DNA from 3 places in the Rouxiella sp. WC2420 genome. Region 1 is predicted to be linked to each of the others. Evidence: predicted binding sites of a transcription regulator. Region 1 holds the regulator's gene; each other region holds the start of a gene.

Region 1 (7,144 bases):
GCTGGTATTGATGGCGCTGGTAGGGCATTTGACTCATCTTGGCGCGCCATTTTACTGGTCGCTGTTATTAGCCGGCTGCCTGTTTGTCCATCAGCAAAAGATGACTGCAAAACGCGAGCGCGACCAGTGTTTTCAGGCTTTTCGTAATAACAATTATGTCGGCATGGTGATGTTTATCGGTATCTTGCTTAGTCTGACGATGAGCGCCGCATAGCTTCCAGCTACATAAGAAAAACCCCGGTAAACGTTGAGCTTGCCGGGGTTTTTTATTTCAGCGTAAAAAGCCGTAATTAGTGGTCAGTATCTCTGACGTCTATCTTGGCTTCGACGGGGGGTTCGGTCGCCAGCGGCAGCTCGGACGGCATGCCAGCGCTTTCGATAGTCAAACGAATGTCTGGCGTAATCAGATCTCTGAGGATGGTGTAAATCTCGAAGGTATGCTCCGGGATAGCATCACCAATATCATTGATATAACCTTCATCGCGCAATGTGCCTACCAGTGTAGTAAACACTGCTTTATCAAAGAATTCCGGCGCGTTGATACCGTGCAGCACGGACAAACGCTGCGCCATAATCCGACTTTCTTTTTCCAGCGCGCCGCGACTAATGCTCGGGTTGTTGCTGAGTAGCGAAAGGGTGATTGCGAAGCGTTGCAAAGTTTCGCGCACGCCCGCAGCCAGCAGCTGGAGAGGGCGGCTGCGTAACGGATTCAACATCAATTGATCGCCGTCGATCAGAATAAGCTCCTGACGCACCAGCTCGGCACTCAACACTTCAAGCAACGCCGGAAGCTGTTCTTTGCTGTAATGCATAAACAGTTCGGCTTTAATCATTGGATAGATAAGCTCGACCTGACGCAGCACCTCAGTCTTGCTCACCGTATTATGATGCAACACGATGCTGGCGAGCAGCGAAGGCATGACCAGCAAATGATGAATATTATTGCGGTAATAGGTCATCAGCACTGCCTGATCGCGCGGCAGAATGATGATATCGCCAATATTGTCCTTCTCGACCTGGAACTTGTTCATGTTCAGGGCGTGATCCAGCAGCTGGTCAGCGGTCAGGTCAGGCACCGTCGAGTCAGCAGTGTACGGCGCATTGCGCAACAGTTGCAGATAACAATTGAGCTGCTCAATCAGTTGCTCGCGAGTCAGTGAGCGCTGACGCGAAGCCAGCAACGCGGTTGAGCACAGGTTCATGGCGTTGGCTGCCGCAGCATTGTTGATGCGTACCATGATTTTGTCGGCGATGTCTTGCACGGTTGGCGTTAGCCAGCTTGGACGGTGTGCCTCGATAGGGTCAATCGAGTCGCGCCACTGAGGGACCTTTTTATTCAAATAAGGCGTCAGGTGCAGCGGCTCGCCAAAGTTTACGTAGCCTTGACCCAGGTTGCGAAGTTTGCGCAAACCATTGATCATCTGCAGGAAGCTTTCTTTCTCTTTCGTTGCCCCGCGCAGCTCTTTGGCATAGGTGCCTACCTCCATCACGTGTTCGTAACCGATATAAATCGGTACCAGAGTGATAGGGCGTGAACCGCCGCGCAGCATGGCCTGAATAGTCATGGCGAGAGTGCCGGTTTTTGGTTCCAGCAACCGGCCAGTACGCGAACGCCCGCCTTCGACAAAGTATTCTACCGAGTAACCGCGACTGAACAGTTCACCGAGATATTCGCGAAATACCGTGGAGTAAAGTTTATTGCCTTTAAAGGTGCGGCGAATAAAGAACGCCCCAAGACGGCGAAAGATAGGACCGGCTGGCCAGAAGTTCAGGTTGATACCCGCAGCAATATGTGGAGGAACCAGCCCTTGATGGTAAAGCACGTAAGACAGCAGCAGGTAGTCCATATGGCTACGGTGGCAGGGCACATAAACGATTTCCTGACCATCTTGAGCCAACTGACGCACGCGCTCGGCATTGTGTACATTAATGCCTTTATACAGGCGGTTCCAGGTCCAGCCCAGAACGCGATCGGACAGGCGAACGGCTTCATATTTGAAGTCGGCGGCAATCTCTTCCATCAAGTCGATGGCATTCTGTTGTGCCTTGTCATGAGAGATTTTCTTGCTGCGCGCTTCGTCTTCCACCGCTTTTTCGATGGCTTTCGAGGCCAGCAACTTGTTAAACAAGTCTTGTCGAGCGGGCAGGCGTGGACCTACTGCAGCCAGTCGCTGACGGGAAAAATGCATGCGCGCGACGCGAGCCAATTTGTGGGCTATCGTCTTGTCTGTGCCATGCTGGATGGACATATCACGCAGAGAAACGGTATTGGAAAAGCGCACAAAGCTGTCACGCCCCAGCCACCACACCGCGAAGAATTTCTGCACGCCGTTCAACACGCGCAAATGTGGCGTTTCCTGACCTTCACGACCCGGAGCGCGACCAAACATGACCGAAACTGGCAGCATCTGAATATCCAGATTTGGATTATTACGATGCAGATCCAGGTAATCGTGGAACAGTTTTACTGATTCCTGTTTCGGATGATAATAGGAAAATACGCGAGGACCTTCGCTGACGAAAACGTGGCTTGGCAGATGCACGCCATCGATTTCAAGGGGAATTAGCGGGTCGGGAAGATTCTGCGCCAGGCACTGGGTTCGCAGAGTGAGAAGATCGGCCTTAGAGTTGTAAGGCAAAACGTACAGAATTGGACGAGTTGGATCTAAACGCAACTCCGTCACCGGATCTGTAGGAACGACCTTGCTTCTTACCAGCAAAGAAAGCGGTAAATTCAGCAAGGTATAATAAAGTCTACGCCATCCTGACATAAAAAAACGTAAAGCCTCTTGTTAGCAAGTCGCCGCAAGGATACCAGAAAGCTGGTATGAGATCTGTGGTGATAGAACAACGAAATCAGGCTAAAATGCCTATAAACAAACTTAAGACGTAAAATATAATGCCAAATCAGGTCACTGGATTCACCCGTATATATAAGGCAGCGGGCTATTCTTTAAAAGGATTAAAAGCGGCATGGAAGAATGAAGCCGCTTTTCGAGAGGAAGCTCTCGTTGTGGTCCCTGCTATCTTACTGTCATTTTACCTTGATGTGAGTAGCGTCGAGCGTATTTTAATGGTCGGAACGCTGGTTCTGGTGATTCTTGTCGAATTATTGAACAGCGCCGTTGAAGCTGCCATCGATCGCATCGGTCCAGACATCCATGAGCTTTCCGGTCGCGCCAAAGATATGGGTTCTGCAGCGGTGTTTATCGCCATCGGTTTTGCAATCTTTACCTGGGCGGTAATCCTGCTGCCGCGATGGTTATAATTTATAAGTATTTCAATGTCGCTTTTTGTTCACTCTTTGGTTTTCATTCCACCATTACCTGTATATACTCACAGCTAGACTGTATAAACAACCAGGGGGCGGAATGAAAGCACTAACGGCCAGACAACAAGAGGTCTATGACCTTATTCGCGATCATATCTCCACCACCGGTATGCCGCCAACCCGTGCAGAGATTGCCACTCGTCTGGGGTTCCGCTCACCTAACGCAGCAGAAGAGCATTTGAAAGCTCTGGCGCGTAAAGGGGTGATTGAGATAGTTTCAGGTGCTTCTCGCGGCATTCGCTTGCTGATGGAAGAAGAGGAAGGTCTGCCGCTAGTTGGCCGCGTTGCCGCCGGTGAACCTCTGTTGGCAACCCAGCATATCGAAGCCCATTACCAGGTTGATCCGTCAATGTTCAAACCTAACGCCGATTTCCTGCTGCGCGTCAGCGGTATGTCGATGCGTGATATTGGCATTCTTGATGGCGATCTTCTGGCGGTTCATAAAACGCAGGAAGCTCGCAACGGTCAGGTTGTTGTCGCGCGCATTGACGATGAAGTTACCGTTAAACGTCTCAAAAGGCAGGGTAACACGGTGCAGCTTCTGCCAGAAAATAGCGATTTCGAACCAATTATTGTCGATTTGCGCCAACAAAATTTCAGCATTGAGGGTCTAGCCGTCGGCGTCATCCGCAACGGCGACTGGTCTTAACAATTCCGGTCTCAGGCTGTCCGCCATTAGCATGACGATACTCTTAGTATCGTCATGCTCAAGTGATCCTGTAATCTCTGTATCTCTGTATCTCTGTATCTCTGTATCTCTGTATCTCTGTATCTCTGTATCTCTATATCTCTCTCACGCACGCACGCTACTCCCTATTTCTCCTGCGTTTTACGCTTTATTCCTCTCATAGCTTACTTGGTAGGCAAGATTTTCTCTCAGCCGCCGTCGTGAATGTTAGCTTAAATGACTTTTAAGTATCTTCGACAAAGCGCTATGGGTGCTGGTATTACCAATTGAATTCTCCAAATTATCGTCACGCTTTGAGTGGGAGAAGCTATTCCCGTAACGTGGTCTTTTACAGCTTTGTTTAACATATTCAGGTTAGGCTTCCACCTATTCAGAAATAGTATTGAGTTCTAAACTAAACGGATAGAAAATTTCACGGAGAAGATTGTATGCCTTTTCAATCATTATTTAAAAAATCCAAAAATCCAGCTTTTTCTAAGCAAGCTATTAAAAAAAATAACATTAATACTATGGTAAATAGCCTTGTCGATATTGTTATTGCAGGGCAAGGGGGGAGTAAGACTCTGAATGATAAAAGACTTGCTGATACGTCCGTAAAATTACAAGAATTTTACGGACTGCTGGTAGAGGATGGAAATCTTACAGAGAAAGGGCAAATTTCAAATAATTCTAAAGGTTTCAAAACTCCTCCTGAAAACCTTGTCAATCAAGGTGGCTTGAAAAGTAATTTTTACATTTTTTTAACAGCTTACATGAAGGGGTGTGAGGACGGTCAAATTTATTGCGGGCAGAATCTAAATTCAGATATATATGAGTGGACGAAACAAGTTATCAATAAACAACACAAACATTTTACTCCGACAGCCGCAAAAAGCTTAATAGATAAGATGAGTAAGGCAGCAGATCTTCGGATTAGCGAAGCGGAATTTAAGAAAAATCCTGGTGCCCGGAATGCGGAGACTCTGGATGAGGCCATAGATTTTGTCTATTTCATGGCTGGCAGGTGTGATAATGAAACCGCGTGGAAGGATTTTGGGGTTGAATTATATAATGATAAATGGCCAGATTTAAATAAAATAACTTATACAAAAGCTCAACAGGTCTATAAAAAAAGGAATGATGCTGGTGATTACCGGCTTGTTCCAGAAGACAATTGATACTCATCGATTTAACCAACTCTTTAACTAACTCTTAGTGCATCTCGATTCGGCGTTGAAGCTAGTGGCCCCTTTAGAAGCACGATAGCTGGTTTTAAATGCTTTAGATTAATCCTAGTTATGGCTTTATCCCCTAAAATATCCTGCATGGTCGAAACCATCGACTACAATTAGTTATGTTGATAAGCATTTATCTAATGCAGTAAAACCTAAGCTTAACAGGAGAGTTTATTATGAATAAGGACCAAGCAGACGGTAACTGGAAGCAGTTCAAAGGTAAAATCAAAGAGAAATGGGGTAAGTTGACCGACGATGACCTGACCGTGGTCGAAGGTAAACGCGATCAGCTTGTAGGGAAGATTCAGGAAAGATACGGATATCAGAAAGATCAGGCTGAAAAGGAACTTAAGTCCTGGGAATCAGATAACAAATACCACTGGTAAGTGCTGATATCTCTGAATCTGCATCCTGAGAATTAAAGCTGCTCCTACCCAAGGCGCTTTTCAGGATGCAGGGTACAAGGATGTACCCAATTAATTCATTTATATCTAAACATTTCGCAAACCTTCATCGAATTACCTTCATTCCTTTGTAAATCGACTCATTGCGCATGCCTGATTTTGTCGCTGCACTAATCCGACTCGCTATAACGCAGATAACCTGCAATCAATGCCCCAGCCTTGGTATCGGTAGGATGCGTCGTGCCATTCATTACAGGAACTTCAGGAAAATCGAAAGGTGAGACCCCTTCAAAACACGCCACGTTGATGCCGTATTGCGACGGATTGGAACGACGTTGGTGATGGGTATAAATACCGCAAACCGAGCAAAAGAAGTGTTTAGCCGTTTGGGTGTTAAAGCGATATTCGGTGAGTTTATCTTCACCGCCGAGAAAGGTGATATCGCCTAACTGGGCCGAAACCGCGACTGCACCGCGCATTCGGCATAGTGAGCAGTTACAACGCCTGATGGTGTTGAAGCCGTCGGTGAGCTTTACGCTGAATTTTACGGCACCGCAATGGCAGCTGGCATTAAATAGTTTGTCCATAAATCCCTCTAAAAAGTCTTAACACTTATAGAGTAGAAGCTTTAACGCTTTTTCACCGCAATGCTATGATCGTGTTCGCAATGGTCATGACTTTCACAAGACTCAACAACCGCGCATTCAGCACAAAGTCCATGGGCTTCAACCACGGAATGACGCAGGGCGAATCCAGAATCCTTTGCCAGTTTGGCGAGTCGTTCTTCAATGCCGTCGGTGGTTTTTTCTGTCACCAGACCGCAGCGATCGCAGATAAACAGCGCCGAGGTATGACTAGGTTCTTCGAAATGATGGCAAAGCACATAGCTGTTAGCAGACTCAACGCGATGGATAAAACCTTGCTCAAGCAAGAAGTCCAGCGCGCGATAAACGGTCGGCGGCTTAGCCTGCGGCTCAGTTTTGCGCAGAAGGTCGAGGAGGTCATACGCGCTGATTGCACCCGGTTGCTCGGTCATCAGACGCAATACCTCAAGCCGCTGCGGGGTAAGCCGAACGCTACGTTGCTGGCATAAGTGCTCGGCTTGAGTGAGGAGAGTTTCCGTATTGGTTGAGTTCATCGCGACGTCTCTGCATAAATAGAAACACGATTTTATCACGCTTCTTGGCGATCGCCGAGCGCTACGCCTCAGTTACTTATCGTCCTCAAAGTTTACAGGGTAATTATTTTGCGATCAGTTTATCTAAGGATTGTCGGGAATGGCCACATTTCTGCAGTGCGCGTTCATAACCGACATTATATCCAGCTTCAAAATCTTCTTTGGCAAAACGAATTCTGGGGATTGAGTAAAGCTGTCGGCGTAAAGTAATAGCGCCCATTTCGGTGGTGACTATTTCATTCATGTATTTATCAAAAGCGTTCATAAATATCCTCACTAATCTCGAGGGAGAGGTTTTATATTCAATGCCTTGACCGGTTGCCACTCACC
Region 2 (7,144 bases), 1.4 Mb from region 1:
AAAACCGTATTTCTATCATGGCGGCCTCTTGAGTCCGCTATTTTTTTGACCTGCATCACAAACTTAAGAATCGCAACCAATAAAAATAAAACATCATTTCATTTTTATTGAATTCACATACCAATACTTCTATGCTTCTCTCATCGACGAAATCAAGCAGTGGTTACTGCTGCGATTAATTCCCCATTGGTTACGATGAAGAGGTTCCGCTATGCAAGTCCGCCAAAGTATTCACAGCGATCACGCCAAACAGCTCGATACCGCAGGATTACGCCGCGAGTTTTTGATCGAGAAAATCTTTGAGAAAGATGCTTACACCCTGACTTACAGTCATATTGACCGCATTATCATCGGCGGTGTAATGCCGGTTCAAAAGGCCGTGACGGTCGGAGATGAAGTCGGTAAACAACTCGGCGTTAGCTACTTCCTTGAACGTCGTGAACTGGGAGTGATCAATATTGGCGGACCCGGACTTATAAAGGTCGACGGAAAAACCTATGAAATTGGCAACCAAGAGGCGCTGTATGTAGGCAAAGGTGCCCGACAGGTTGAGTTCAGCAGCATTGATGCGGCACGCCCGGCCAAGTTCTATTACAACAGTGCGCCTGCACACACTCGTTTCCCGGACAAGAAAATAACGCTGGCAGAAGCTTCGCCTCAAACTCTGGGCGACGCCAGTACCAGCAATCGCCGCACTATCAATAAATTTATCGTTCCCGATGTACTCGAAACTTGCCAGTTAACCATGGGGCTAACCAAGCTCGAGGAAGGCAGCCTGTGGAACACTATGCCTTGCCACACCCACGATCGCCGCATGGAAGTATATTTCTATTTTGATATGGATGACGATACCGCCGTGTTCCACATGATGGGGCAGCCACAGGAAACGCGTCATTTGCTGGTCCACAACGAACAGGCGGTGATTTCTCCAAGCTGGTCGATTCACTCGGGCGTAGGCACCAAGCGTTACACCTTTATCTGGGGCATGGTTGGCGAAAATCAGGTGTTTGATGATATGGACCACGTTGCCGTTAACGCGCTCAGATAAACCTTTTATTAAGCAACGTCAGACAGGATACCGCTATGGTGCTGAACAGCTTTGATCTTCAGGGAAAGGTGGCGATCGTCACCGGCTGCAATACTGGGCTAGGACAAGCCATGGCAATCGGTCTAGCGCAGGCCGGTTGTGACATAGTCGGAGTGAATCGCTCACAACCCATTGAAACTATGGATAAAATACATGCTCTGGGCCGTAGATTTCTTGATTTACGAGCCGATCTGACCAGTATAGAAGCCATACCGCGCCTGCTTGAGACCGCGATCGGTGAGATGGGGCAAATAAATATTCTGGTCAATAACGCTGGAATTATTCGCCGCGAAGATGCGTTGAATTTTTCGGAGCAAGACTGGGATGACGTGATGAACGTCAACAGCAAGACGCTGTTTTTTATGGCTCAGGCCGTTGCTCGACAGTTTATCAAGCAAGGCAGTGGTGGAAAAATCATTAACATCGCCTCAATGCTGTCTTTCCAGGGCGGGATCCGCGTACCCTCTTATACTGCTTCGAAAAGCGCGGTGATGGGTATTACCCGCCTGCTGGCCAATGAATGGGCCAAGCATAAAATCAATGTGAATGCGATTGCGCCCGGTTATATGGTCACCAACAACACCGAGCAACTGCGCGCCGATGAGGATCGTAGCCAGGCTATTCTGGACCGTATTCCGGCCGGGCGCTGGGGCGAACAGCAGGATATCATGGGGCCTGTGGTGTTTCTGGCCTCGGCAGCCTCCGACTATGTCAATGGCTACACTCTAGCCGTTGATGGCGGCTGGCTGGCCAGATAGTGACAAAACGTCACATTACACTGTCACAACGCAACTATTTTTACCTTAGTTATCAATTAATTGACAAATAGTTACAGGGTAACACCTTCCGCAGAAAATCGCTTTCATCTATACTGGATAAAATAACAGTTATTCAGTTCGGATGCATTATGACTGCGGAAGGTCATCTCATTTTTTCCATTGCTTGCGCAGTGTTCGCCAAAAAGGCCCAGCTATCGCCAGAGCTTGCTCATGGTGACTGGTGGCATATTATCCCGGCTTCGCTGCTGACCTCACTACTTCCGGATATCGATCATCCTAAATCTCTGTTAGGGCAACGGCTGCGATGGATTTCACAACCCATAGCACGCATGTTTGGTCATCGTGGATTTACTCACAGTCTTTTGGCAGTTGCCGCCGGAGTGTTTCTGCTTAAAACGCGTCTTCCCCACGACTGGGTAATTCCGATTGATGCACTGCACGGGATGGTGATCGGCTATTTAAGCCATATTTTGGCTGACATGCTCACACCGGCCGGCGTTCCGCTGCTGTGGCCCTGCCGATGGCGCTTTCGTCTACCATTGATTAGCAGCCAAAAAGGCAACCAGCTGGAACGAATGTTTTGTCTGATTATGGTTGGACTGACGCTGTTTTGGCCTAACTGGTCGCCCATCATTGATGCAATCAACCCGCATGGCCTAAGTTTTATTTTGAAGTATTTAACTTAAATTGAAGAATTTAAATTAAGTCCGCCAAAAATTCCGGCCAAGTTTATGGACACGCTTATTAATCCCGTTTGGACTAAATTAAAAAGCATGCAACCTCCATCAGTGATAGTCGCGGTAATCGACAAGAACAGCTGTTTTCGCAGCCGGGATTCATGCATAGCCTGAATTTCCGCAGTAGAGCCTGTCCAATAAAACTTCTCCAATACATTGTGCCTACCAATCAATTGGTTGCATATAACCAAAAGAAATAATGAATTCTTTTTGGTTATAATGTTGCACCTTTGCAGTCTGCTATTCTACGCCCATCGTTACATCCTGAAATGTTGCTCTTTGCGCGGCATCATCAAAACATTTTTCATAAGTTTTCTCTGGAGCTTTGGGTATGAATCTTCCGCTGGTATTAAACGTGGTGGTTTTTGTTGCCCTCCTTTTGCTGTTGGCTAAATCAAGCCGTTCGCAATGGAGTTTGGCAAAGAAGGTTCTCGTAGGCCTGTTGGTCGGCGTAGTCTTCGGTCTGGCATTACAGCTAATCTATGGTCCCGACAGCGCTGTTTTGAAGAACTCTATCCCGTGGTTCAATATTGTTGGTAACGGCTATGTCCAGCTATTGCAAATGATTGTGATGCCGCTGGTGTTTGTGTCAATTCTTAGCGCCGTTGCTCGTCTGCATAATGCGTCTTCATTGGGTAAAATCAGTTTCCTGACGATTGGTACACTGCTGTTTACCACGCTGATTGCCGCTTTAGTGGGTGTATTCGTGACCAAACTGTTCGGCCTGACGGCTGAAGGACTGGTACAAGGCACCCAGGAAACCGCGCGTCTGGCGGCTCTGCAAACCAACTACGTGGGCAAAGTTGCCGATTTGACCGTACCGCAAATGGTGCTGTCATTTATTCCGAAAAATCCGTTTGCAGATTTGACCGGCGCAAGCCCGACGTCGATCATTAGCGTGGTGATTTTCTCTGCTTTTGTGGGCGTAGCGGCGCTGCAGCTGGTGAAGGATGACGCCGAAAAAGGACCTAAAGTTCTGGCCTTTATCGAGATTATGCAATCTTGGGTGATGAAGCTGGTACGCCTGGTCATGAAGTTAACCCCTTACGGCGTGATGGCGCTGATGACCAAAGTGGTTGCTGGTTCGAATATCCACGACATCATCAAGCTGGGCAGTTTCGTTGTGGCGTCATACCTCGGACTGGCGATTATGTTTGCGGTTCACGCCCTGCTGCTGTCGTTTACCGGTGTGAATCCTGCCAAGTTCTTCCGCAAGGTTTGGCCGGTGTTGTCTTTTGCCTTCACCAGCCGTTCCAGCGCGGCCACTATCCCGCTAAGCGTAGAAGCGCAAACTCGTCGTTTAGGTATTCCTGAATCAATCGCAAGTTTCGCGGCTTCGTTTGGCGCCACCATCGGCCAAAACGGCTGTGCCGGTCTTTATCCGACCATGCTGGCGGTAATGGTTGCTCCTACCGTGGGCATCAATCCGTTTGAGCCAATGTGGATTGCAACGCTGGTTGGCATTGTCACTCTTAGCTCTGCTGGCGTGGCAGGCGTAGGCGGCGGTGCAACCTTTGCTGCGCTGATTGTTCTGCCCGCCATGGGTCTACCGGTTACGCTGGTCGCGTTGCTGATTTCCATCGAACCCTTGATCGACATGGGGCGCACCGCGCTAAACGTTAGCGGTTCAATGACCGCTGGCACTATTACCAGTCAACTGCTTAAACTCACCGATAAAAAAGTGATGGATGAAGAAGAGCACGCCGAACTGGCACACCGCTAATATCATCCCCGGAAATGCAAAAAAGGCGAAGCTGATGGGCTTCGCCTTTCTTTATATATCAAGCTGAAAGTCAGAACGGGTACTGATGAAAGCCCATCTGTTCGGAAATATTACGCGCGGCAGTGTGCAGCATCGCTACATAATCTTTCTTACTTTCTTCAGAAAAACGAATAGTAGGGAAAGAAATACTCAGCCCGGCAATCACTACGCCAAAACGGTCAAAAACCGGAACGGCGATACAGCGCAATCCTTGCTCTTGCTCTTCAATATCCTCGCCATAACCTTGCTCGCGGACTTTCTCCAACACTTTGACCAGGCTCGGCGCATCGGCAATAGTATTATCGGTGCTGCGTGTGAACTGAATCCCGGCTAACAGTGCCTCAACATCATTATGTTCACCCCATGCCAGCAGGACCTTGCCAATTGCAGTGCTGTGCAATGGATTACGGCGACCAATGCGCGAATGCATGCGCAGGTTATACATCGAGTCAATTTTATGGATGTAAACAATGCCGTCTTCGTCCAACGCGCCAAGGTGAATGGTCTCGCGCGTTAAACGCGAAATCTCACGCATCTGAATATCGGCGCTGCGGATCAGATCGACGTTTTGCAACGCCTTGGCACCCAGCTCAAACAGTTTCAGCGTCAGGGTATACTTCTCTGACTCCCCTTCCTGATCGACATAACCTAATGACTTCATCGTCTGCAGGAAACGATAAACAGTGCTTTTCGACATCATTACGCGCTGCGAAAGCTCGGTGATGCCTATCTCGCGCTCGTCGCCCAAAGCCTGCAAAATACCAAACACTTTCAACACCGATGAGACAGAATCGGGCTGCTTATCAAGGTCTGCGATAGCCATAGTTTTACCTGTCATGAGATTGTTTTATGCATTATTTCATAAATAATGGGCAGATACTTTTTTTGTTTCATAAAAAATGGAACAGCATTTCTATGAGAATGAACCATGCAAAAGGGGTTTGTGATAAAAATGTTAACTCCTGTTACAATTAATTAAGTTGTTACACGCCGCCGCGCTTCAGACGCAGACTAGTTAGCGTGATAATATTACCCACTCTTATAAGCACAATGCTGACAATCAAACATGACAACCACGGTTATTGACGGACTTCCTATACCTCAACGCTATGGGGCAATCCTTACTATTGCATTGGGGATCACTGTTTCGGTGCTCGACGGGGCCATTGCAAATGTGGCGCTTCCCACGATTGCACAAGATCTTCACGCTAGCCCTGCTTCCTCGATTTGGATAGTCAACGCCTACCAATTGGCGATTACCATTTCGCTGCTTTCGCTTTCATCACTGGGCGAGATATTCGGTTATCGCCGTATCTATATGATTGGGCTGGTGCTATTTAGTTTTACCTCTTTGGCCTGCGCGATGTCTGACTCACTGATGACGCTAACGGTGGCGAGGGTATTACAGGGGTTTGGTGCGGCTTGTATCATGAGCGTCAATGTAGCGCTGGTGAGAATCATTTATCCACAACGCTTTCTCGGACGCGGAATGGGCATCAACGCGCTGATTGTGGCCGTGTCTTCTGCTGCCGGCCCTACTGTCGCCGCGGCTATCCTTTCTTTCGCCAACTGGCCATGGCTGTTCGCAATCAACCTGCCAATCGGCCTGATTGCCTTTTGTATGGGCCTGAAGTTTTTGCCGGGCAATAGTTCGAAAGCCATTGGCCGCAAATTCGATTTTATCAGCAGCATGATGAATGCCCTGACTTTCGGGCTGTTAATCAGCGCAATAAGTGGCTATGCACAAGGCCTTGATCACCGGCTGATCCTTGGCGAGGTGGTTGCCTTGGTAGTTATCGGCTGGTTCTTTATTCGTCGTCAGCTAACCAAAAGCTCGCCGCTGCTGCCGGTCGACTTGCTGCGTATTCCGATTTTCACTATGTCTATCTGCACCTCAATGTGTTCTTTTGCAGCGCAAATGCTGGCATTCGTTTCGCTGCCATTCTTTTTGCAAAACACTCTGGGGCTAGACGCGGTTTCCACGGGTCTCTTGCTGACGCCATGGCCGCTGGCGACCATGGTGATGGCACCTATTTCCGGGCGTTTAGTTGAGCGTTTCCATCCGGGAATTCTGGGCGGCGTAGGACTGGTCGTTTTCTCAATCGGCCTGTATTCTCTGGCCTTGCTGCCTGAACACCCTTCTCATCTGAATATTATCTGGCGGATGATAGTGTGCGGAGCGGGCTTTGGCCTGTTTCAGTCGCCTAATAACCACACCATTGTTTCTTCTGCCCCGCGCAGCCGCAGCGGCGGTGCCAGCGGGATGCTTGGTACTGCCAGACTGTTGGGACAAACTACCGGTGCAGCCATGGTTGCGCTGATGTTTAACCTGTTTAGCGCCAGCGGGACACACGCCTCGCTAATCCTGGCCGGTACGTTGGCGTTGGCCGGTGCGGTTGTCAGCATGCTGCGGATGACACAAAAACTGGTCGAACAGCAAAAAGCTTAATTTTCGTTTGATAGTCAGCAGCAAAAAGGCCCGGCAATCAATGCCGGGCCTTTGTAATTTTAAACAGCGATTATTTAATGTATTCCCCACTACGCAGTGCTTCAATGCGTTTATCAAGCGGCGGGTGTGACATAAACAGTTCGCTAAAGGTTTTAGATTTACCGTTAATGCACAGGGCCATCATACTGCCCGCTTCCTGCGGTTCATGACTGGTTTTCAGTCGTTGCAACGCGGCGATCATCTTCTCGCGTCCGACCAACTTGGCAGAACCGGCATCAGCGTAAAACTCGCGATGACGAGAGAACCACATAGTGATGATACTGGCAACAA
Region 3 (7,144 bases), 2.5 Mb from region 1:
GCTAATTGGTCGCAGCGGTTCGGGCAAGAGCACTTTACTGCGCTGTCTGAACGGTCTTGAGAAGGCCGACAGCGGCTATATTGCGGTAGCGGGTCACGAGCTGGGAGAAGATAAACTTCGGCTGCGCGCCATGCGACAGGATGTTGGCATGGTGTTTCAAAGCTATAACCTTTTCCCGCACCTAACGGTGGAGGAAAATATCATGCTGGCACCCATGCGGGTGAAAAAAGTCAGCCGTAGCGAGGCCAGAGCCACGGCGCAGGAGATGCTGCAGATGGTTGGGCTGGCGGACAAGGCCGAAAGTTATGCCAGTCAGCTATCTGGCGGCCAGCAGCAGCGGGTTGCAATCGCGCGGTCGCTGGCAATGAAACCCAAGGTCATGCTGTTTGATGAGGTGACCTCGGCGCTGGACCCCGAGCTTACTGCCGAGGTGCTTGCTGTAATGGCCATGCTGGCAAAAGGTGGGATGACTATGGTGCTGGTGACTCATGAAATGGCATTTGCTCGCCAGATTGCAGACAGGATTATCTTTATGCACAATGGGAAAATTGGCGAACAGGGACGAGCCGAGACCTTCTTCGAGCAGGCATCATCGGCAGAGCTTAAAGCTTTTATCGGCTCGGATATTGAAATGCAGAACTGAAAATCAAGAAACGGATCGGCTCAGTCAAGAGACCGATCCTGGTTATTATGATGCAGAGGCATCGTTTGGCTGGGGCAGAGGCGGGGATTGGCGTTTCATCGCCATAATTTGTTGCAGTATCTGCCTTGGACTGATGGTGCGCAAAATATCCCGCGTCATGGCGCAGTCAGCTTTAATGCCGCGCAGCCAGCCCATTTTTTGTGCTTTATACGGGCTAATAACGTCGGGCCAATGGACCACTGCGATGCGGTAATTTTCTGCAATCCACAGTCGGTTGAGCCAAACCTCCAGACCAAAGTTTGCCAACGCGCGAATCTCGGCCAGTCGTGAAGCCACCAGACTACGAGGAAACACGCGTTCGCCGGAAATATAGTCCAGACCAATCAGGTGCCAAAGCCGCGGGCTGTTACGCCGCAGGCTCAGGCTGACATCCACCTGCTGTGAAAGAACTGACTGCAGCAAGGCGTTGATATCGTTGGCCGTCAATCCTACCAAGTCAGCATCCAGCAGCAGCAAATGGCTGCCCGAGGCGGCCGCAATACCGCTTGCAACCGCACCACTTTTGCCGAGGTTCTGTGGCAAAGGGATAAGCTTGACGCCATCACGCTGTGCCTGTGCGGCGGTATCGTCAGAAGAGCAATCATCAACGACAATAATTTCGCCAATCAGTGGATGCCCAACGACGGCGTCCAAAACTTTACCGATGCGCCGAGCCTCATTGTGAGCCGGAATAATGCAGCTCACGCTTATCCTTTCTGCGTTTTTATCCATACGACGCCTCCTGCGATCAACAGCAGCAACATACCCACTGAAAGATAGGCAATCCAGTGATCGACCTGCCCAATCACGTGTCCAAATGACCAACCAATGGCGACAAAAAACAGGCTTTTAGGCACCTGCGCCACGGCATTATAGAAAATAAAATGACTAAAGCGCATACGCGCCATTCCAGAGGCCACGAGCACTACAGCGCCCGCTGAATGGGTGAGTTTTCCTATTACCAACAAACGGCCGCCGTGCTTATCAAAGCTGGCCACCACGGTGGCCAGTCTCGCCTTGTTCAGACCCAGGAAACTCAACCATTTAGGCGGTTCACCGTTGGACTGTATCGCCCAGCGACCCAGACAATAATATCCGGCATCGCCGATCAGGTCGGCAAGAATAACGATGATACACACCGCCGGTAAGCTAAAGTAGCCCAACCTGGCAGCATAGGCAGCAATCACAGTAACAATTGGCCCCTCGATAACTGCCAAGGGGGCAAGTAACAGTAAACCATATTCTCTTACTAACTCTTCAATCGACTGCAGATCGAACATGCCGAAATTTATCCTTATTACTTCCCGTGTTGCTCGTTGACTGTGGCAGATGTCTCGTTTTTCAGCATCGTTCCACGCCAGACAAAACTGCGTCCGGCCCAGCACCAAATCCATAACGCCGGCAGCATGATATCGCGAATTACCATGGCGAGCACGTCGCGCCACTTATGTGGCCAGCCTAAAGTGCGAGCGAAAATCCATTCGGCAGCATACCAAAGTACGGTCAGGGCAGGGGGGAAGTACCAGGAAACGTTACCGCTGGCCGACAAATAAATAGCCGCAATCAGTGCCGGCAACAGCCCTTGCGTGATTTCAGGCAGAAACAGCCAGAAGACGCCCGAACGCCTGATACGTGCCCAGCGCAGCTGTCGTCCCCAAACTGCGGACAAACTCCGCTTGCCAATCGGATGTGCAAACGGCTGAGGAGCCAATCGTACTTTCAAACCTGCGCGGCGAACCACCTTGGTTGCTGCCAAATCCTCTGCGATCTCACGCCCTAGCGCAGGCATGCCACCGCCGTTATTGAGCACATCGCAGCGCCAAAACATGGTTTTACCCTGGGCAAATCCAGCACCGGCCCAGTCAGAAAGGAACTGCCAGCGGGCTTGATAGGTGTTAAGCGTGGCGGCTTCGAGTGCCCCCCAGATATTCTTGGGACGCACGCCGATAGCCGGAGAACTGACCATTCCGGCCTCTTCGTCATAAGAGGAAAGCAGCATTTGCAGGTAATTGGCAGGCAACAGCAGATTGCTATCAGCCATCACTGCCCATTTTGCGGAGGTTTGGAACCAAGCCTTGTTTAGATTATTTAACTTAGGATTGGCGGAAATTTTATCGTCACCGATCAATAGTCTCGCTCGCTGCCGGGGATACTCAGCCATCAGCTGTTCTACCAACCCGACAACCGGGTCAGATTGCGAGGCGACACAAAACAGTATTTCATAATCTGGGTAATCGAGCAGGAAACTAGACCGCAAGGTTTCCTCTTCGTAGGTATCTTTGCCGCAAAGAGGTCTCATGACTGCAATAAAAGGCAGCGTTTCCGGCAGGGCATCCTGATTCATTTTACGGGTGATCCGCCATAAAGAGACGGCGAGAGACGCAAACTGCATGAAAACGAGAACGCTGCATATAATCGCAGCCACCAAAGCGGTTATTATCATAAGGGCACTCCTCTGCTTTGCACTAAATAGGCGACATAACCCAACATGGTTCCTCCGTGCAACTATTCCTGATAACCAACATCCATCAACGTTTGACTAAGTGTAGACAATTAAAATACTAAATTTCCACATAGCTTATAAAGCACAACATTTATGACAATAAAGTGAAAATGAAGCTGCATCCAGCGAATGTTACTGCTATACTGTATATAATTACAGTATAGGAGGTTAATCATGGCTGTTGAAACAAAATTTGTGGTAGTCAGAAAAGGTGAAGAGAAAATGACATTTGCCAGCAAGAAAGAAGCCGATGCCTATGACAAAATGCTTGATATGGCTGAGGTTTTCACTGACTGGCTGTTACAGAGCGGGCTTGAACTTGATGATGCTCAGGCTGAAAATACCGGCTTGTTCCTTGCCGAGCAAAAAGAAGCTGTCCAGCATATTCTGCGTACCAGCAGGCTGCCTGAATTAGAGGCAAAAGAGCAGCAGTTTGAACCAGTTATTGAAAATGCAGAAACATCCGAAACTGTTTCTACAGAGGCGGAGGAGGGTAAGAAGATTCGTGCGATAAAAGCGGCATAATTATTTGAGATTTAAAGTGTTACAGAGTTTTAGATTGTTCGCTGACTGTCGAGTTTTGTCTACAAACGCCTCCGTTCTGTCGGAAGCGTTTTTGCTGGTCGAGCCGAGCAGGCAGGCGCGGTGATGCCAAGAATGTTAACAACTGTATTGCTGCGAGCAAAATAAACACCCGAGTGCCAAGCAGTGCCAAAAGCGCGCCCGTGGCTGAGACCTTACGAATTCCATAGTGCTGGGTGAGCGTGCCCATTGGACTTAGCGAGTTGCTGTCGGCAGCACAGTTTTCTTCTGGCGCGAGTTTGTTATCGGATATGACCCCTCCACTGCTCAAAATCGCAGTTAACGGGCAAAGCGCCTGTAGAGAGGGCAAAGAATCTAGCAATGGGGTCAACCGACAAGAGCTTCTTCCTTGAGGCTACCTGTCGATTGTCGCAACGCGGTGATGGCGGTTTTATCGAGATTTAACATCCGGCTTTTAGATGCCGTGTTAAACCGCCATTGGGAAAAATTAAATATTATCAGGCAAAGATCAGGCCCAGCACGGCGCCAACGGCCAACACCCACAGTGGGTGAATCTTTTTATTCATTGCCAGCAGCGTGCAGAGCACTATCACGCCGCCCAGCGCCACGCTGGTGGCCGAAGCCTCGGCGATCAGCAGTCCGCTGGACACTACCAGGCCGACAGTCACTGGTACCAGCCCGCTTTGTACAATGCGACGCCACGGTTTGTCTTTGTAACGTTTCCAGCCGCCCATCACGATTAAGGTGATAATTGACGACGGCCCGAATTTTGCCAGCGATGACACCAGTAAACCGGCCCAGCCGGCGACTTGCCAGCCAACTAAAGGCACGATCATCATGTTTGGGCCTGGTGCCGCCTGGGCTAAAGCAAACAGAGCACTGAATTCCTGGGCGCTCATCCAATGATGGTTCTGCACGACTTCACGCTGCATCTCGGGCAGGATGGTATTGCCACCGCCAAAGGCCATCACTGAAAGCTGGGTAAACAGCAGCCCCAAGGTGATCAAAACGCCGATCATTGCTGGCTTCTCCAGAACAGAAAGATGCTGACAGGTGCCAGTACCAGCATCACCAGCAGCATGGGTAGCCTGAGGCCTGCGATAGCGATAATCCCAACAATGACTATCGTCAACTGTAACCATTTGCCTTTCAATGGCAGCAGCATTTTAATGCCGGTCGATAAAAGCAGGCCCGCCGCGCCAGCTGCCAGACCGGCAAACAGGTGTTCGACAATCGGATCGTTTTGGTAGCGGGCATAGACTACCCCCAGGCAGACCACAATCGCCGTAGGCGCGAGAATTAGACCGAAAATAGCGGCCAAAGCCCCGCGCAGTCCCTGAAACTCATTGCCGAGTGCTACTGACAAATTAATGATATTGCCGCCCGGCAGAAACTGGCACAGGCCCAGCAGCTCGGTAAACTCATCACCGTTCAGCCAATTTTTCTTTTCGACTATCATCCGCCGTGCCATTGGCAGAACGCCGCCGAAACCGGTCAATCCTAAAATAAAAAAGCCCATAAAAAGTTCACGACATCCCGGTTTTACAGGGTGATGCTCGATAATCTGCTCACTGCTGGCATTGCTATTTATAGGTGCTGACATGAAGCGCTCAGTGATAATAAAAGTTAATTGAGGTATGGTTTTTAAGTATGATGCCAGTTGCTGTGCTGCGATGTCTAATGCATTTGAAGAACATAAAGGATACCTAAAAGGTATGGCAGAGATTGAATTACGCCGACTAAGGGCATTTGTAACCGTGGTCGAAGAAGGCAACATTACCCGTGCAGCGCAGCGATTGTTTATCCAGCAACCGCCGTTGACCCGTCTTTTGCAGGCCCTTGAAGAGGAGTTTAATGTCAAGCTACTGCAGCGTTATCCGCGCGGCGTTGAGCCAACAGAGGTGGGTAAAGTGCTGTATCAGGAGGCAAAAGCCTTGCTCGAGCGGTCAGAAACACTGTTGGCCACCATGCAACGGGCGACCGAAGGTAAACAGGGGAATATTCGCATCGGTTTTACCAGTTCTGCGGCGCTGCACGCTTTTGTACCCAACGTGCTGCGCCGCTATCGTGAAGTTTACCCAATGGTTACTACCCAGTTGGAAGAGTCTGGCAGTACCGAGTTATTACAGGGATTGGTGAACCGCACGCTGGACGTGGCTTTTGTGCGCACTCCGGTGCTGGGCATGCCTGAACTCAAAATCGAGCGAATATTGCAAGAGCCGATGATGGTTGCCTTGCCGGTGGGACATCCGTTGGCGCAGGGGGCCAGCAATGCCGTAGCCTTGAAAACGTTGCTAAATGAAGGATTTATACTTTATCGACGTCCAGCCGGGCAGGGGCTGTACGACGCTATTCTTGCGGCCTGCTATCGGGCGGGATTTAGCCCGCGTATTGTACAGGAAGCGCCGCGTCTGACCTCGTGTTTAAGCTTGGTAGGCGCGGGATTAGGTGTTTCCATCGTTCCTGCCTGTATGGTCAGGCTGGGCGGTGACGGCGTGGTTTACCTGCCGCTGGCGGCGGATGCCGAATTACACGCGCCACTTTATCTGGCACAAAGAAAAGAGCCAACGCCGCGTAAAGATCTTACTCAGCGCAAGGAAACACAGGCTTCGGCGATGGTTAACACTTTTTGTGAACTGGTGAAAAATCAGCTTGAAGAGTCGAGTTAAGTTTTATTCTTCGTCGTCATTCTCGCCACGCAGGTGACGGGAGGTTGATTCTAGCGTAATGGTGTCGTTTTCAGCCGCGTGCAGCAGAGAGTCGAGCAGCCCCGGGAAGCGCGCGTCTAAATCCTCGCGGCGCAGAGACAACAAGTTGGCGCGCCCGTCGGGCCGTTGCCAAATCACACCGCTATCACGCAACACTCGCCAGTGATGGGTCAGGGTCGATTTCGACAGTCCCTGCAAAAGTGTGCCGCAGGGGTGTTCGCCACCCCCGGCCAGCTTTTGTACCACCGCCAGGCGCAGCGGGTTTCCCATGGCCATCAGGACATTTTCCAGGCGGATCTGCTCACGTTCTGGGTGATTGGCAATCATATCTTTCCTGTTCAATACTCATTAAAACGGTTTAATGGCCTTCCAACAGGCTTTTAAGCCGCGAACGGTTTAATGGCCTTCCAACAGGCTTTTAAGCCGCGAATGATAGCTCAGACGTTCTCATCGTTGCAACGGCGCATCTCTAAGCCTAACGCTATGACACTGATAGCCATTAACGATTGTTCGTATATACTCGTACAGTTGTAGTATGCTAACGCTTTACAACAAGATGTTAACGCCGACGGGGAAGAAATCCTCGCCTGATTAATTAGCCATCCTCACTAAGGATATTATATGGCTCGCAAAACTCCCATTGAGCGCTACCGCAATATCGGTATCTCAGCACACATCGACGCCGGTAAAACGACCACCACCGAGCGC

The links. Region 1 encodes LexA, which represses DNA repair genes until DNA is damaged. Its sites were predicted from a motif close to TNCTGTATGTACATACAGNA; they were not measured.
Region 2: the regulator LexA is predicted to act here: its motif matches at 1,957-1,976, upstream of AB3G37_RS16065 (metal-dependent hydrolase).
Region 3: the regulator LexA is predicted to act here: its motif matches at 3,327-3,346, upstream of AB3G37_RS09800 (YebG family protein).

What each region holds. Positions count from the first base shown of each region.
Region 1 is NZ_CP165628.1:4,895,601-4,902,744, reverse strand. Features, by position in the region: gene ubiA (4-hydroxybenzoate octaprenyltransferase) at 1-214, shown strand, start outside; gene plsB (glycerol-3-phosphate 1-O-acyltransferase PlsB) at 291-2,771, opposite strand; gene AB3G37_RS22585 (diacylglycerol kinase) at 2,900-3,268, shown strand; gene lexA (transcriptional repressor LexA) at 3,372-3,980, shown strand; gene AB3G37_RS22575 (hypothetical protein) at 4,448-5,176, shown strand; gene AB3G37_RS22570 (CsbD family protein) at 5,410-5,619, shown strand; gene AB3G37_RS22565 (GFA family protein) at 5,808-6,224, opposite strand; gene zur (zinc uptake transcriptional repressor Zur) at 6,266-6,775, opposite strand; gene AB3G37_RS22555 (hypothetical protein) at 6,879-7,079, opposite strand; gene AB3G37_RS22550 (hypothetical protein) at 7,091-7,144, opposite strand, start outside.
Region 2 is NZ_CP165628.1:3,477,322-3,484,465, forward strand. Features, by position in the region: gene kduI (5-dehydro-4-deoxy-D-glucuronate isomerase) at 212-1,048, shown strand; gene kduD (2-dehydro-3-deoxy-D-gluconate 5-dehydrogenase KduD) at 1,084-1,845, shown strand; gene AB3G37_RS16065 (metal-dependent hydrolase) at 1,995-2,552, shown strand; gene AB3G37_RS16070 (L-cystine transporter) at 2,935-4,326, shown strand; gene kdgR (DNA-binding transcriptional regulator KdgR) at 4,397-5,188, opposite strand; gene AB3G37_RS16080 (MFS transporter) at 5,432-6,814, shown strand; gene htpX (protease HtpX) at 6,885-7,144, opposite strand, start outside.
Region 3 is NZ_CP165628.1:2,112,314-2,119,457, forward strand. Features, by position in the region: gene AB3G37_RS09780 (amino acid ABC transporter ATP-binding protein) at 1-643, shown strand, start outside; gene AB3G37_RS09785 (glycosyltransferase family 2 protein) at 689-1,414, opposite strand; gene AB3G37_RS09790 (DedA family protein) at 1,390-1,962, opposite strand; gene AB3G37_RS09795 (ceramide glucosyltransferase) at 1,980-3,125, opposite strand; gene AB3G37_RS09800 (YebG family protein) at 3,360-3,710, shown strand; gene AB3G37_RS09805 (hypothetical protein) at 3,730-4,098, opposite strand; gene AB3G37_RS09810 (chromate transporter) at 4,226-4,747, opposite strand; gene AB3G37_RS09815 (chromate transporter) at 4,744-5,331, opposite strand; gene AB3G37_RS09820 (LysR family transcriptional regulator) at 5,444-6,397, shown strand; gene AB3G37_RS09825 (helix-turn-helix transcriptional regulator) at 6,401-6,763, opposite strand; gene fusA (elongation factor G) at 7,058-7,144, shown strand, end outside.